2 regions of the Streptomyces sp. NPDC051664 genome follow, and region 1 is predicted to be linked to the other one. Evidence: riboswitches for the same ligand, from Rfam matches in the RefSeq annotation. Region 1 holds a riboswitch; the other holds the start of a gene.
What was found. A riboswitch is a leader RNA that binds a small molecule or an ion and turns the genes downstream of it on or off. The one in region 1 is predicted to bind cyclic di-AMP.

Region 1 (7,088 bases):
TATTCCAGACGCGGCATCCGGTCCCGTTCGCGGAACGCGGCGATCAGCGCCTGCACATCAGCCGCCGTCGGCTCGGCCCCCTGGTCCGGGATCGCGTAGTTGGCGTACTTCAGCTGCCAGTCGGGGTTGTGGCGGACGGTGAACGGGCCGATCCGCAGATGGTCGGGGGAGCGCAGGGCGAGCGTACGGGTGTGGCTCTGGACGTCTGCGTCCATGGGCATGTGCGAGTCTCCTTCGACCGGTCCGGTGGGACTCGGGGGCTGCGGCAGCCGGGAGCCTATGCCACCCGGGTCGCCCCGGCGAAGGGCATTTCGTCGATCGGCGCGACGCGGACCGGTGCACCGGGGTGCGGCGCGTGGATCATCAGGCCGCCGCCGATGTACAGGCCGACATGGCTGACGCCGGAGTAGAAGAACACCAGGTCGCCCGGGGCGAGTTCGGAGCGGGAGATCCGCTGTCCGGCGTTGATCTGCGTGTACGTGGTGCGCGGGAGCGAGACGCCGGCGGAGCGCCAGGCGGCCTGGGTCAGCCCGGAGCAGTCGAACGAGGTCGGACCGGTCGCGCCCCAGACGTACGGCTTGCCCAGCGCCCCGTAGGCGAACGCGACGGCCTCCGCGGCGCGGGCGTTGGGGGCGGCCTGCGCGGCACCGGCGCGGCGGTTGCTGCGATCGGCGTGGCCGGCGGCGGAGCGTGCAGTGTCCCACTGCTGGTACGCGGCGCGCTGCGCGGGCGACAGGGTGTCCAGGAGCCGCTGGGCGTCGGCCAGTTTGGCCCTGACCGTCGTGCGGTGCTTCTTCAGTTCGGCCTGGCGGGTGCCCAGTGCCGCCAGTTCCTCCTTCGCCTCGGCGCGCAGCTGGGCGATCTCGGTGACCTGCCGCTGCACCTTGGAGACCTCGGTGGCCTGTCGGTCAGCGATCCGGTCCACGTACGAGGCCCGTTGCAGGTACTCGTCGGGGTCGGAGGAGAGCGCCAGCTGTACGGCGGGGTCGATGCCTCCGGTGCGGTACTGCGCGGCGGCGAGCGAACCGAGTGCGTTGCGGGAGGCGTTGAGGCGTTCGGTCCTGCGGGCGGCCTCGTCGCGCAGCGCGCCCAGGGACTTGACGGTGGCGGTCGCCTTCTCCTTCGCGCCGTTGTACTGCTCGGTGGCGACCTCCGCCTCGTGGTACAGCCGGTCCACCTTGGCCTTGACCTGGGCGGGGGTGAGCTGCGGATCGGCGTGTGCGGCGCCCGGCAGGGCGGCAGCGGTTGCGGCCCCGGCGAACGCGAGGGTGGCTGCGGTGCGGGCAGCAGAGCCGGTACACGGGCGCTGCTTGGGTTTCCGATGCGCTGCCACGGGGGCGGGGCTCCTTGCTGTCGACTGCCCGTCGGGGCCTACCGGCGGGCCCGCGGAGGTCCGGCGGCGACGCCGGCAGGGGGAGCCGCGCGCCGCCGGACTCTTCGGCGGGGTGACCGGGCCGCCGCCCGGGTGCGGAGCGCCGGTGAAGCCGGTCACCTGGATAGGGACGCTAAACCCGGGGCACGAGGAAGAGTCGTAATGACGGCTATTGCCCGAATTTGGCGCGGCGATGTCATCAAGTGATCGGAGAAAACGCACCAAAGTCAGGCAATTGGTGCAGATATAAGTGAAACACCAAGGAGCCCCCACCTCGCCGGAGAGCGGTGCTATGGCCCCGGCTAGGCTGCGGCCCCATGGACGTACTCATCAATGTCTTCGTCGCGCTGCACATCATCGGTATCGCCGCACTCCTGGGCGGCTTCCTGACCCAGATGAAGGCGATGGGGGCGGGCACGGCCCGCTTCGTCCCGGCGATGCTGCACGGTGCGCTGACCATGCTGGTCACCGGTATCGCACTGGTCGGGCTCAACCAGGCGGACGACCAGCCGGTCAACAACATCAAGATCGGTGTGAAGCTGGCGGTCCTGGTCGTGATCCTCGCGCTGGTGTACGTCAAGCGGGACGAGGAGAAGGTCGAGAAGGGCGCCTTCGCGGCGGTCGGCGGGCTGACGGTCGCCAACATCTTCATCGCGACACTCTGGACCTGAGCCGACCGCTGCCGCCCGGGCCGGTCCCTGTCCTTCATGGCGCGAGCCCCCGCCGGATCCTTCCGGCGGGGGCTCGTTGCTGTCCGGGGCCGCGGCTACGCGGGCCGCACGCTGCCGTAGATCGGCATGTAGTAGATCGACTCCTCGCGGACGTTCGCGCCCGGCTTCGGAGCGTGGATCATCATGCCGTCGCCCTTGTAGATGCCGACGTGGCTGATGTCGTCGTAGAAGAAGACGAGGTCGCCCGGCTGCAGATCCGCCGTCGCGATCCGTGTGCCGATCTCCACCTGGTCCCAGGTGGTACGGGGGATGTCGACGCCTGCCGCCTTCCAGGCGGCCTGGGTCAGCCCCGAGCAGTCGTAAGACGACGGACCCGTCGCGCCCCAGACGTACGGCTTGCCCAACTGGGCGCGGGCGAAGGTGAGGACCTTGTCGGCCTTCGTGGTGGCGCTGCTGTCCGATCCGGTCGCCGTTCCCGTATCGCCGCCCGTTCCGGCCTGCTTCGCGGCCTCCTCGGCCTTGCGGTCCGCCTCGGCCTTGGCGGCTGCCTGCTGACGGGCCAGCTCCTCGGCCTTGCGCTTGGCCTCCGCTTCCTTCTTGCGCTCCAGCGCCGCGAGCCGCGCCTTCTCCTCGGCCGTCAGCTTCGACAGCATCGCGCGGGCCTCGCCCAGCTTCTTCTGGACGTTCTCCTTGCTGGTCCGCAGCGTGGCCTGCGACTCGGTGAGCGTCTCCAGGCTCTTCGTCGCCTCGGCGCGCTTCTTCGACGCCGCGGCCTGCTGCGTACGGAAGTCCGTGACCGCCTTCTGCTGCCGGCCCGCCATCCGTGCCATCAGCTGGTTCTGGTCGAAGTACGACTGCGGGTCGTCGGCCAGGAAGAAGGTGGCGCTCGGTGCGATGGAGCCGGTGCGGTACTGCGCCGCCGCGTAGTTTCCGAGCGTCCTGCGCGCATCGTTCAGCTTGTCGGCACGCTTTGCGACTTCGTCCAGCAGCGCGTCGACCTTGCCCCGCTGTGCGGCGGAGGCCTCCTTCGCCTGGTTGTACTGCTGGGTCGCGGTGCCCGCCTGCCGGTAGAGGTCGTCGACCTTCTTCTGTACGTCCTCGATGCTGGGCTTCGGCGAGGCCGGGGCGGCCGTGGCGCTCTGCGTGGAGAGCAGGGTCACACCCGCCAGGGCGGCCGTCGTGAGCCCGACGGCGGGCGTGGTGGAGCGCACCCGGGTGCGCGGTTTGCGATGCGACGCCAAGGCCGGCATCTCCTTCCGTGGACCGCCTACCGGGTTAGCTGTCGGGTTCGGGCGGAACGGAAGGCTGCCCTACGGTCCGGATGTGTAGATATGGACCGATTCACCCCGGTGATGCGTGTGGGTCCCCGGCTCCGAACTTCCGCGAGGGCAGCCCGGATTCGGCGCGGGAGCCCGCTCGGCGTGGTTCGCCTCAGGGGGTACGGGCCGCCCGACCGAGCACGCTAGCCAACCCGTGGTGCTGCTGTGAAGGTTGATGTTCGATATGCCCGATACATTTTCGTGACCTTGGCGACGGGGATGGGGATGCGGGCCGGGCGACCCCTCCTCCCTTACGCGGTGTGGCTGTGCGCTCTCCGTATGTGCCCGTGCGCCGGGTGCGGTTCGCCATGCGGCCGCACGGTGTCGGTGCGGCGGCCTAGACTCGTCAAGCGATGAGCAGCCTCTTTGACGACAGCTTCCTGGCCGGCCTCCAGCACTCGGAGGAAGAGCCCCCGCCGCCCCCCGAGGACTCCGCACCCGAAGCGGTGCCGGAGAACCTCTTCGCGGGCGTGTTCGACGTGCCCCCGCCGCCCAGGGACGCGTACTACCGGGACGGCGCCCACCGCCCCGTCATCGACGCTGCCGCCCTGCTCGACGGGTTGAACACCGAGCAGCGCGCCGCCGTCGTGCACGCTGGGTCGCCGCTGCTCATCGTCGCCGGGGCCGGCTCCGGCAAGACCCGGGTGCTCACCCACCGCATCGCCCATCTGCTGGCCGAGCGCGGGGTGCACCCCGGCCAGATCCTGGCGATCACCTTCACCAACAAGGCCGCGGGCGAGATGAAGGAGCGCGTCGAGCAGCTCGTCGGACCGCGCGCCAACGCCATGTGGGTCATGACGTTCCACAGCGCCTGCGTACGGATCCTGCGCCGCGAGTCGAAGAAGCTCGGCTTCACCTCGTCGTTCTCGATCTACGACGCCGCCGACTCCAAGCGGCTGATGGCCCTGGTCTGCCGCGATCTGGACCTCGATCCGAAGCGCTTCCCGCCGAAGTCGTTCACGGCGAAGGTCTCGAACCTGAAGAACGAGCTGATCGACGAGGAGACCTTCGCCGGGCAGGCCGCGGACGGCTTCGAGAAGACGCTCGCCCAGGCCTACGCGATGTACCAGTCCCGGCTGCGCGAGGCCAACGCACTGGACTTCGACGACATCATCATGACGACGGTCCACCTGCTCCAGGCGTTCCCCGATGTCGCCGAGCACTACCGCCGCCGCTTCCGGCACGTCCTCGTCGACGAGTACCAGGACACCAACCACGCGCAGTACACGCTCGTACGCGAACTGGTGGGCCCGGCCGGACCGGCCGACGCCCCCGCCGAGCTGTGCGTCGTGGGTGACGCGGACCAGTCGATCTACGCCTTCCGCGGTGCGACCATCCGCAACATCCTCCAGTTCGAGGAGGACTACCCGAACGCGACAACGATCCTGCTGGAGCAGAACTACCGCTCCACGCAGACGATCCTCTCCGCGGCCAACGCGGTCATCGAACGCAACGAGAGCCGCCGCCCCAAGAACCTCTGGACGAACGCGGGCGAGGGCGCCCGGATCACCGGCTATGTCGCCGACACCGAGCACGACGAGGCGCAGTTCGTCGCCGACGAGATCGACCGGCTGACCGACGCGGGCGACGCCAAGGCGGGCGATGTCGCCATCTTCTACCGGACGAACGCACAGTCCCGTGTCTTCGAAGAGATCTTCATCCGCGTCGGCCTGCCCTACAAGGTCGTCGGCGGCGTGCGCTTCTACGAGCGCAAGGAGGTCCGGGACATCCTGGCCTACCTCCGGGTCCTCGCCAACCCCGAGGACACCGTCCCGCTGCGCCGCATTCTGAACGTGCCGAAGCGCGGCATCGGCGACCGCGCCGAGGCGATGATCGACGCCCTGTCGCTGCGCGAGAAGATCACGTTCCCGCAGGCGCTGCGCCGCGTCGACGAGGCGTACGGCATGGCGGCCCGCTCGGCCAACGCCGTCAAGCGGTTCAACACGCTGATGGAGGAGCTGCGCACGATCGTCGAGTCGGGCGCGGGCCCCGCCGTGGTGCTGGAGGCGGTCCTGGAGCGGACCGGCTATCTCGCGGAACTCCAGGCGTCCACCGACCCGCAGGACGAGACCCGCATCGAGAACCTGCAGGAACTCGCCGCCGTCGCGCTAGAGTTCGAGCAGGAACGGGGGGAGTCCGACGCAGGGGAAGGCGCGAGTGCGGGCACGCTCGCCGAATTCCTGGAGAAGGTCGCGCTCGTGGCCGACTCCGACCAGATCCCCGACGAGGACACGGACGGCTCCGGCGTCATCACGCTGATGACACTGCACACCGCGAAGGGTCTCGAATTCCCGGTGGTGTTCCTGACCGGCATGGAGGACGGCGTCTTCCCGCACATGCGCGCGCTGGGACAGGTCAAGGAGCTGGAGGAGGAGCGGCGCCTCGCCTACGTCGGGATCACCCGGGCCCGTGAGCGGCTCTATCTGACCCGGGCGGCGATGCGCAGTGCGTGGGGGCAGCCCTCGTACAACCCGCCGTCGCGGTTCCTCGAGGAGATTCCGGACCGGCATCTGCAGTGGAAGCGGACCGGACCGATGGCGGCCCCGGCCGGACCGACGTCGGGGATCACGTCGTCGCTGTCCTCCTCGCGCTCGCGCTCGGGCCCCTCGGGTTTCGCGACCCGGCGCACCTCGGACAAGCCGACGATCACGCTGGTGGTCGGGGACCGGGTCACGCACGACCAGTTCGGGCTCGGCACGGTGACGGCGGTCGAGGGGATCGGCGACCAGGCGAAGGCGACGGTCGACTTCGGGGACGAACGGCCGAAGAAACTGCTGCTGCGATACGCGCCGGTGGAGAAGCTCTAGGACGCCCCTGGGGCACTGGCGGCGGTGGTGGCGGGCGCGGGGTGCCTGCCACCGGGAGGGCGCCTGCCGCCTCTCGCCGTGGATCCTTGCGGCTGCTCAGGTCGGGTCGAGGCCGTGGCTGCGGAGCCAGGGCAGCGGGTCTATGGCCGCGCCGCCACCGGGCCGGACCTCGAAGTGCAGGTGCGGGCCAGTGGAGTTCCCGGAGTTTCCGGAGAACGCGATGACCTCACCGGCCTTGACCGGGCCCGAGCGGATCTTGGTGCTGCTGAGGTGGCAGTACCAGGTCTCGGTGCCGTCGGCCATGGTGACGATGGCCATGTTCCCGTACGCACTGTTCCACTGGGTGCGTACGGTGCCGTCCGTCGCGGCCATCACCGGAGTGCCGTACGAGACGGGGAAGTCGATGCCTGTGTGCACGGACATCCAGTTGACGCCGGCCTGGCCGAAGTAGGCGCTGAGGCCGTGCTGTGCGACCGGCAGGAGGAACTTGGGCCGCAGAGCCTCCTTGCGCGCGGCCTCCTCCTCCCGCTTCTTCTTCTCGGCCGCCTGCCGCTCCTTCAGGTCGATGCGCTCCTGGGTACGGCTGGCGCGGTCGGCGAAGTTCTCCGCGTCGGCGCTGAGGTTGGCGAGCTGGGTGTCCAGCTTGTTGTTGGCGGCGACCGGCTTGACGGTGCCGGGATCGGCGGCCGCCATCGACGTCGTGTCGTCCTTCTCCTCGCCGCTGCCGAGCCCGCCGACGGAGGCGGCGGCGATACCGGCGACGCTCATCACGCAGGCGGAGGGAACGGCGACGGTGAGGAGTGCGGAACGCTTCGCGGGGGAGCGGCGCCGACTGCGGCTGCCGCCACGGGTGCTGGGGCGGCTTACGGGACGGGGGACGTCGCCGTCGCTGCGGCCCGCCGCGCGGTCCGTGTCGAGG
Region 2 (7,088 bases), on a different contig from region 1:
CGTGCCGAGGCCGACGGCTCCACTCCCCGGGCGGCGGCCCATGCCCTCGTCGCCGAGCGGCTTCCGGTGATGGCCGAGCGGTTCGGCTGGTACCGATGAACCCGTCAAGCCGCCGGGTCCGCTGAGCCGCCGGACCTCTGCGGGCCACCCAACCGGTCCCGCCTCGCCAAGGTGAAGACGGTCCAGCGCACGCACGGCTACCCGTCCGACCCCAGGGGCATGTACGCCTGCACGACCTGGCATTCGACCTGCCGCGCAAGGACAACTGGTACCGGCTGACCGTCGATGCCACTCGCATGTCACCGGATCCGGTGACATGGATGCTCGGGGCACAGGTGACCAGCGAGTGGCGGTTCCCCTCCGGCCACGAGAAGCCCGCTGCCGCGGCCCGGCTGCTGGACCTCGACTACTCGCTGCCGCTGACCGGCGAGAACGCGGCGGATGCGGGCAAGCCGCTCGACTACACGGTCGGCCTGACCGCACAGGGAGGTCAGCGGGCGCTTCCCATCGCGTCGTTGAAGGTCTGGTACGCGACGGACGGCACCGACTGGAAGCAGGCCACGGCTGCGCGCGGGGCCGACGGCCGGTGGAAGGTCACGGTGCCTGCCGCGGGCACCGCCAAGGTCGACTTGCGGACAACCGTCACGGACACCACCGGTGCGTCGCTGACGGAAACCCTGATCGACGCGTACAACTCGGGCTGCGCCGACATCTGGTGCTGACCGAGGCCTGACAGCTGGAAGCAAGTCGGGGGCGGCCCCCTTGCGGTCCCGCCCCCGACCTGTCGGGGACCCGGGCATTGGTTAGGGTGACGCCGTGGCAAGAGTGCGGTTGAGCGTGGCGGAACGACGCGAGGAGTTGCTGCGTGCTGCCGTCGAGCAGATCGAGGTGCGGGGCGTCGCCGCGGTACGGATCGCCGATGTGGCGTCCGTCCTCGGGGTGAGCAACGCACTCGTGCTCTACCACTTCTCGACGAAGGAGAAGCTGGTCGCGGCCGCCTTCGCGCATGCGGCCGAGGCCGACCTGGCCCATCTGCGCAAGCTCCTCAGCCGCCGCACCAGTGCGGTACGGAGGCTGCGCGCCGCCGTCCGCTGGTACGCGCCGACCGGGCAGGCCAAGGGGTGGCGGCTGTGGATCGAGGGCTGGGCGGCTTCGTTGCGCGATCCGGCGCTGCGCAATGTGGCCGGCGATCTCGACCAGCAGTGGAAGGCCGAACTGGCCGAGGTCCTCGAAGAAGGGGCCGCCGCGGGGGAGTTCCACTGCGACGATCCGATGTCCGTGGCCTGGCGGCTGACCGCGCTGCTGGACGGTCTGGCCGTCCAGATGACGTCGTACGCCGGCCCGCTCTCCCGGGCCACGATGCTGGCGTGGACCGACGAGGCGCTCGCCCGCGAGCTGGGCATCGACCAGGAGACACTGACAGCCTGACCGGCAGTCGCTCCGCTTCCGTCAGCCCCTGACGTCTCGCGTCTTCTCCCCGTCTCCCCAGGTGCCTTCCCATGCCTGCGACCGCCACTACGCTCGGACAGGTAACCCAGATGATGATCAGGTACAGAGTCATTCCGCCCGAGGTGACGGGCCTCGGCGAACAGGCCCGTCCGGCCGAAGTGGACACCGCGCCGGTTACAGCGGCAGCAGGTCGGGCCGCTTCGCCTCGACGTGGTCACCGGAGGACTCGCCGCGCAGCCGCCGTCCGATCCACGGCACCAGATATTCGCGTGCCCAGTGGATGTCGTCGCGCCGCACCTCGAGCGTGCCGCGCTGCGCCTGTGGGGGCCACTCCTGGTCGGGGTCGGCCGGCACATCGAGGGCGAGGACCTGGGCGGCGCGCAGCGCGACCCGGGTGTGTCCCTCGGGCGACAGATGGAGCCGGTCGTCGTCCCAGGCGCGCCGGTCCTGCACGGACCGCAGCGACCACAGGTCGAGGACCGGGCAGTCGTAGCGGTCGGCGATGGACCGCACATGGGCGGTGTAGGTGGCGATCTTGCCGCGCAGATGGCGCAGCACGGGCACGCCGCGGGTGTCGAAGCCGGTCGTGACCATGACGGTGCCGACCGACCGGGTCAGGTCGGCGACCGCGCGCTCGAAGCGTTCGGCCACGTCGTCGGGGTCGGTGCCGGGCCGGATGATGTCATTGCCGCCCGCGCAGAAGCTCACCAGGTCGGGGGCGAGCTGCTTGGCGCGCGGCACCTGTTCCTCGACTATCTGGTCGAGGAGGCGTCCGCGTACGGCGAGATTGGCGTACCGGAAGTTCCCGTGAGCCGAACCGGCGGAACCATCGGTGTTCGTCGCTGCGTCGGGGTCGGGGAGCTGGTCCGCGAGGAGTACAGCGAAACGGTCTGCCCAGCCGACGAAGGTTCCGTCCGGGCCCGGGTCACCGACCCCCTCGGTGAAGCTGTCGCCAATCGCTGCGTACGACCCGATGGCGCCATGCCGGTTGTTGACGCCACGTTGATTTTTTCTCGAATCGTCTGCCACAAGGGCACATCCTGCACTGACGAATGTGACCTACGCGACCGTAATAAGGGGTTGACGGGAGGTGAGATAGACCACCCGGTCAGGTTTTAGTAAAGAGGGAATAAGTGAAGGGGCGGTGCGCCGCCGCGCACCGCCCCATCAACAAGCCGTTCGGATCAGGCCTGACCGGATCCGATCAGACGGAGATTCCGTGTGAAGCCAGGAAGGCGACCGGGTCGATGTCCGAGCCGTACGCGGGGCCGGTGCGGACCTCGAAGTGGAGGTGCGGGCCGGTGACGTTGCCGGTGGCACCGGAGAGGCCGATCTGCTGGCCGACGGAGACGGTCTGGCCCACCGAGACGGAGAGCGCGGACAGGTGGCCGTACTGCGAGTAGTGGCCGTCGGCGTGCTTGACGACGACCTCGTTGCCGTACGCGCCACCCCAGCCGGCGGTGACGACGGTGCCGGAGGTGATCACCTTCACGCTGGTGCCTGTGAAGACCGGGAAGTCGATGCCGGTGTGGCTGCCACTGGACCAGTTGGCACCGGAGGCGCGGTAGTTGGTGGTGTGCTTGCCCGGGACCGGGGAGACGTAGCCGGAGCTGCTGCTCGGGGCGGCCGAAGGGGCGGCCGCGGGCTTGGTGGCCACCGGAGCCTTCGACGGAGCCGGGACGGCCTGCGTGTTGCCGGTGGCCGCGGCGGAGCCGCCGAGGGTCAGCTTCATGCCCGGGACGATCAGGCTCGGGTTGCCGCCGATGACCTCGCGGTTGTCCTGGTACAGCTTCTCCCAGCCACCCTCGACCTTGTTGTCGGTGGCGATCTTCGCCAGGTAGTCGCCGGCGACGACGGAGTACGTCCGGGTCTCGGCCTGCTTCTTCGCGACCGGGGCGGCCGGGGCGGCGGCAGAGTGCGCGGCGGGGGCGGCCTGCTCCGCGGCGTGGGCACCGGTGGCACCGAGCAGCGGGAGGGCGATGACGGCCCCGCCGGCGCCGGCGGCGGCAACGCCACGAGCGATGGTGCTGGACTTCGGACGACGGTGCTTACCCGATATGGGCATGAAGAATTTCCTCTCCGGCGCCTACGAGGTGAGCTGTCGGGTTCGGGCTGGAGATGCCCGGTCGCATGAAGTGCGACTTCACCCCGAGCCGGCCGGATTTCTCCGGTCGGCGGCTTACCTGGTTCCCCCGCTCCTGCCACACGATGAGTGGGTGCGAATTCCGGTCGGCGGCAGGATTAGGCGGTCCGTCCGGATTGACGGTGACCGTAAACGAGTGAGGACGAGCAGAACAAGCCATCGGTTGCGTGCCGGAATCCGCGCCGGGAAATCGGCGCGGAATTCCGGTCACACTCCGTGGATTACGGATCTTGGCTTTCGGCGCGGTGTACGGATTACCCGGCCGCCGCGCCACCACGCACCGTCACGGATATGATCCCGCTCACGAGAGGCCCCTCATCTCCCGCATAAGCAGGACATGTTCTACTAAATGCCTCAATGCGGACATGTCATGAACATCATTCGCGGCGGAGCCTCAGCACCTTCGCGTCCAGGTCCCCCCGCAGGCCGGTGCGCAGGCCGTGATGCAGCAGCACGGAACCGTGGTGGACGGCCCCGGTGTCCAAACAGGTGTAGGTCGCCGTGGGGTCGAGTCCGCGCAGCCGCAGGACCGGCGGCAGCTCCCCGTACCTCTGTGCCTCCAGCCACACGAGCACCACGGTTTCGTCACCGTGCGTGTACTGCACGGCGCTGAGCCCGCCGCGCGGCGCACGCAGCCGGTACAGCGCCCCGTGCTGCACCACCGGGCGGATCTCCTTGTACAGGTCCACCCAGCCCCGGGCCTCGGCGAGCTCTTCGTCGCTCCACTCGGTAAGGTCTCCGCCGACCCCGAGCACCCCGGCCATCGCGCTCACGAAGCGGAAGCGCAGCGAGCTCACCCTGCTGTTGAGCTGGACGTTCGGGCTGTCGGTGACCCAGGCGGCCATCACTCGAGCCGGATGGATCTGCCCGAAGCCCTCCTGGATGGCGAGCCGGTCCAGCGGGTCGGTGTTGTCGGAGGTCCACACCTGGTCGGTACGGGCGAGGATGCCCAGATCGATCCTGCCGCCGCCGCCCGAGCAGGACTCGAAGGCGACACCGGGGTGAGCCGCCCGCAGCCGGTCGATCAGCGCGTACAGCGCATCCACATGCTCGATCCAGAGCTTCTGCGGATACTCCTCGCCCGGCCAGCCCGCATCGGTGAAGCAGCGGTTGAAGTCCCATTTCACATAGTCGATCGGGGCGCTGGAGAGCAGTGAGTCGAGCTGTTCCCACAGATGGTTCTGCACATCGGTCCGGGCCAGATTGAGCACCAGCTGATTACGGAACTCCGTGCAGGTCCGCCCGGGAAAGTGCTGCACCCAGTCAGGGTGCGCGCGGTACAGGTCGCTGTCGGCGTTCACCATCTCCGGTTCGACCCAGATGCCGAACTGCATGCCGAGCGCGTGCACTTCGTCGGCGAGCGGTTTCAGCCCGCCGGGGAAGCGCTCGGGGTTCGGGGTCCAGTCGCCGAGTCCCGCCCGGTCGCTGGTGCGCTGCCCGAACCACGCGTCGTCCACCACGAACAGTTCGACGCCCATCGCTGCGGCGCGCACGGCCAGGGCGCGCTGCTGGTCCTCCGCGACGTCGAAGCCGGTGGCCTCCCAGGAGTTGTAGAGCACCGGCCGCAGGCTTTCGGCGTCCGGAACGACGTGGGCCAGCTGCCAGGCGTGCCAGGCCCGGCTCGCCCCGCCGAACCCTTCGGCGCTCCACAGTCCGGCGAACACCGGTGTGGTGTACGTCTCCCCCGATGCGAGCCGCAGCAGCCCCGAGTCGTCGTAGCCGGCCCCGCCGGTGATCTGTACGAGCCCGTCGGGAAGCTGCTGCACGGCGATCCGCCACGATCCGGACCAGGCGAGCGCGCAGCCGTACACCTCGCCGTCCTCCTCGGTGGCGGCTCCGTCCGCGTCGAGCGCGACCCAGGGCAGAAACTGGTGCCCGGTGTGACCGCGCCTGCTGGAGAGGACCATCTCACCGTACGTCAGCTCCGACCGCACGAGCTGCGTCTCCGCCGCCCACCGCCCGTGCAGGTGACTGAGGCGCCAGCCGTCGCGGGCGGGCAGTGCCCAGGCGGCCGCGTCGGCTCGCAGCAGCTCCAGCGGCGGTCCGTCGGGGCCGGCGTGGCTGACGGTGGCCCAGCGCTCGATCACATCGGAGTCGTCCCGCATCCGGTAGTGCAGCGTGAGCGCGAGCTGTTGTACGGAGTCGGAGAACGCGATGAGCAGTTCGTCGCCCTCCACCGCTGCCTCGGCGTAGGTCCATTCGGTGCCGCGGGCCTCGGGGGTGCGTACCGAGAGCGCGGGCCGGACGAACCGGGGGCCGCCCTCCACCGGGTACTCCTCGCGGCCGTCCAGCTGCGATTCGAAGCCGCGGAAGGGCAGTTCCGGTGCGGCGGCGAGGGTCTCGGTGGCCGCGAGGGAGATGCGCGGCCCCCAGTGCAGATGCAGCAGTTCGTCCCGGTCCGTGAGATGCAGCGCGTAGCTGCCGGTCGCCCCGGTCAGCAGCCAGGTCCGACCCCTGTCACCAGTCTCGATCATGTCATCCCCACATTCACACAGTTCCGCACATCATCAAGCTCCGACGGCTGGCCGGGCAACGCCCGCGCAGGGGGAATTCACCGACGGTCGGGGCGAGAACGGCCGAGATGATTGTCCGAGGCACCGATGTCGTATCGTCGCGGGAGAGACCTCGCCGGCGAGCCGCGCCGACGCCAGACATTCCAGGAGACACCGTGACGCAGCAGGTGCCGCAGATCTCGTCGACGGAACCCGAGCTGTCGGGCGTGCGCAACTTCCGCGACGTGGGCGGGCTGCCCACCGTCGACGGACGCCGGGTGCGGTACGGACGGCTCTTCCGCAGCGGTCACCTCGCGCACGCCACCTCCGAGGACGCGGCGTTCCTCGGCGGTCTCGGGCTGCGCACGATCTTCGACTTCCGGAATGCGGCCGATCACAAGCTCGACGGCCTGGACGTGGAGCTGCCGGGTGTGCGGAATGTGAGCATCCCGCTCTCCGACCCGGCCGACGGCGCCGAGTTCTGGCGGATGGTCCGCGACGGCGACATCGAGCAGCTGCGCGACATCCTCGCCGACGGCAAGGGGGCGGCCCGGATGACCGCCTCGTACCGGGCGATCGTCAGGGACCGCACCGCCGAGCACAGCCGGGTGCTGCACGCCCTGGCCGAGGACAGTGTCCCCGCGCTGATGCACTGCGCGGCGGGCAAGGACCGGGCCGGGATCTCGATCGCGGTGTCGCTGCTCGCCGTCGGGGTCGAGCGCGAGGCCATCGAGGCCGACTACCTCAAGTCCAACGAGCTGCACCGCCGGTACAAGGTGCGCCGCAGCGACACCTCGGCGACCGGGATGTCGCCCGAGGTGATGGAGCTGCTCAGCCCGCTCTTCGACGCCCGCGCCGAATATCTCGCCCAGGCCTTCACCACCATCGAGGAGACCTGGGGCAGCACCGACCGCTATCTCGCCGATGGACTGAAGCTCACTCCGCAGACGCTGGAGCAGCTGCGCGGACGACTGCTCGACGAGGCGTAACCGGACCTCCCGGCG

Region 2: it holds a riboswitch for cyclic di-AMP, as region 1 does, so the genes downstream of both, ACIA8E_RS33010 (M23 family metallopeptidase) here and ACIA8E_RS16455 (NlpC/P60 family protein) in region 1, are expected to answer to the same signal.

The regions. Positions count from the first base shown of each region.
Region 1 is NZ_JBITCU010000007.1:231,508-238,595, forward strand. It holds gene ACIA8E_RS16440 (GNAT family N-acetyltransferase) at 1-221, opposite strand, end outside; gene ACIA8E_RS16445 (NlpC/P60 family protein) at 278-1,333, opposite strand; gene ACIA8E_RS16450 (hypothetical protein) at 1,690-2,043, shown strand; gene ACIA8E_RS16455 (NlpC/P60 family protein) at 2,139-3,293, opposite strand; cyclic di-AMP (ydaO/yuaA leader) riboswitch at 3,292-3,458, opposite strand; gene pcrA (DNA helicase PcrA) at 3,716-6,169, shown strand; gene ACIA8E_RS16465 (M23 family metallopeptidase) at 6,266-7,088, opposite strand, start outside.
Region 2 is NZ_JBITCU010000028.1:4,365-11,452, reverse strand. It holds gene ACIA8E_RS33030 (Glu/Leu/Phe/Val dehydrogenase dimerization domain-containing protein) at 1-99, shown strand, start outside; gene ACIA8E_RS33025 (hypothetical protein) at 321-722, shown strand; gene ACIA8E_RS33020 (TetR/AcrR family transcriptional regulator) at 838-1,428, shown strand; gene ACIA8E_RS33015 (SGNH/GDSL hydrolase family protein) at 1,624-2,478, opposite strand; gene ACIA8E_RS33010 (M23 family metallopeptidase) at 2,654-3,514, opposite strand; cyclic di-AMP (ydaO/yuaA leader) riboswitch at 3,518-3,678, opposite strand; gene ACIA8E_RS33005 (alpha-galactosidase) at 3,970-6,066, opposite strand; gene ACIA8E_RS33000 (tyrosine-protein phosphatase) at 6,261-7,073, shown strand.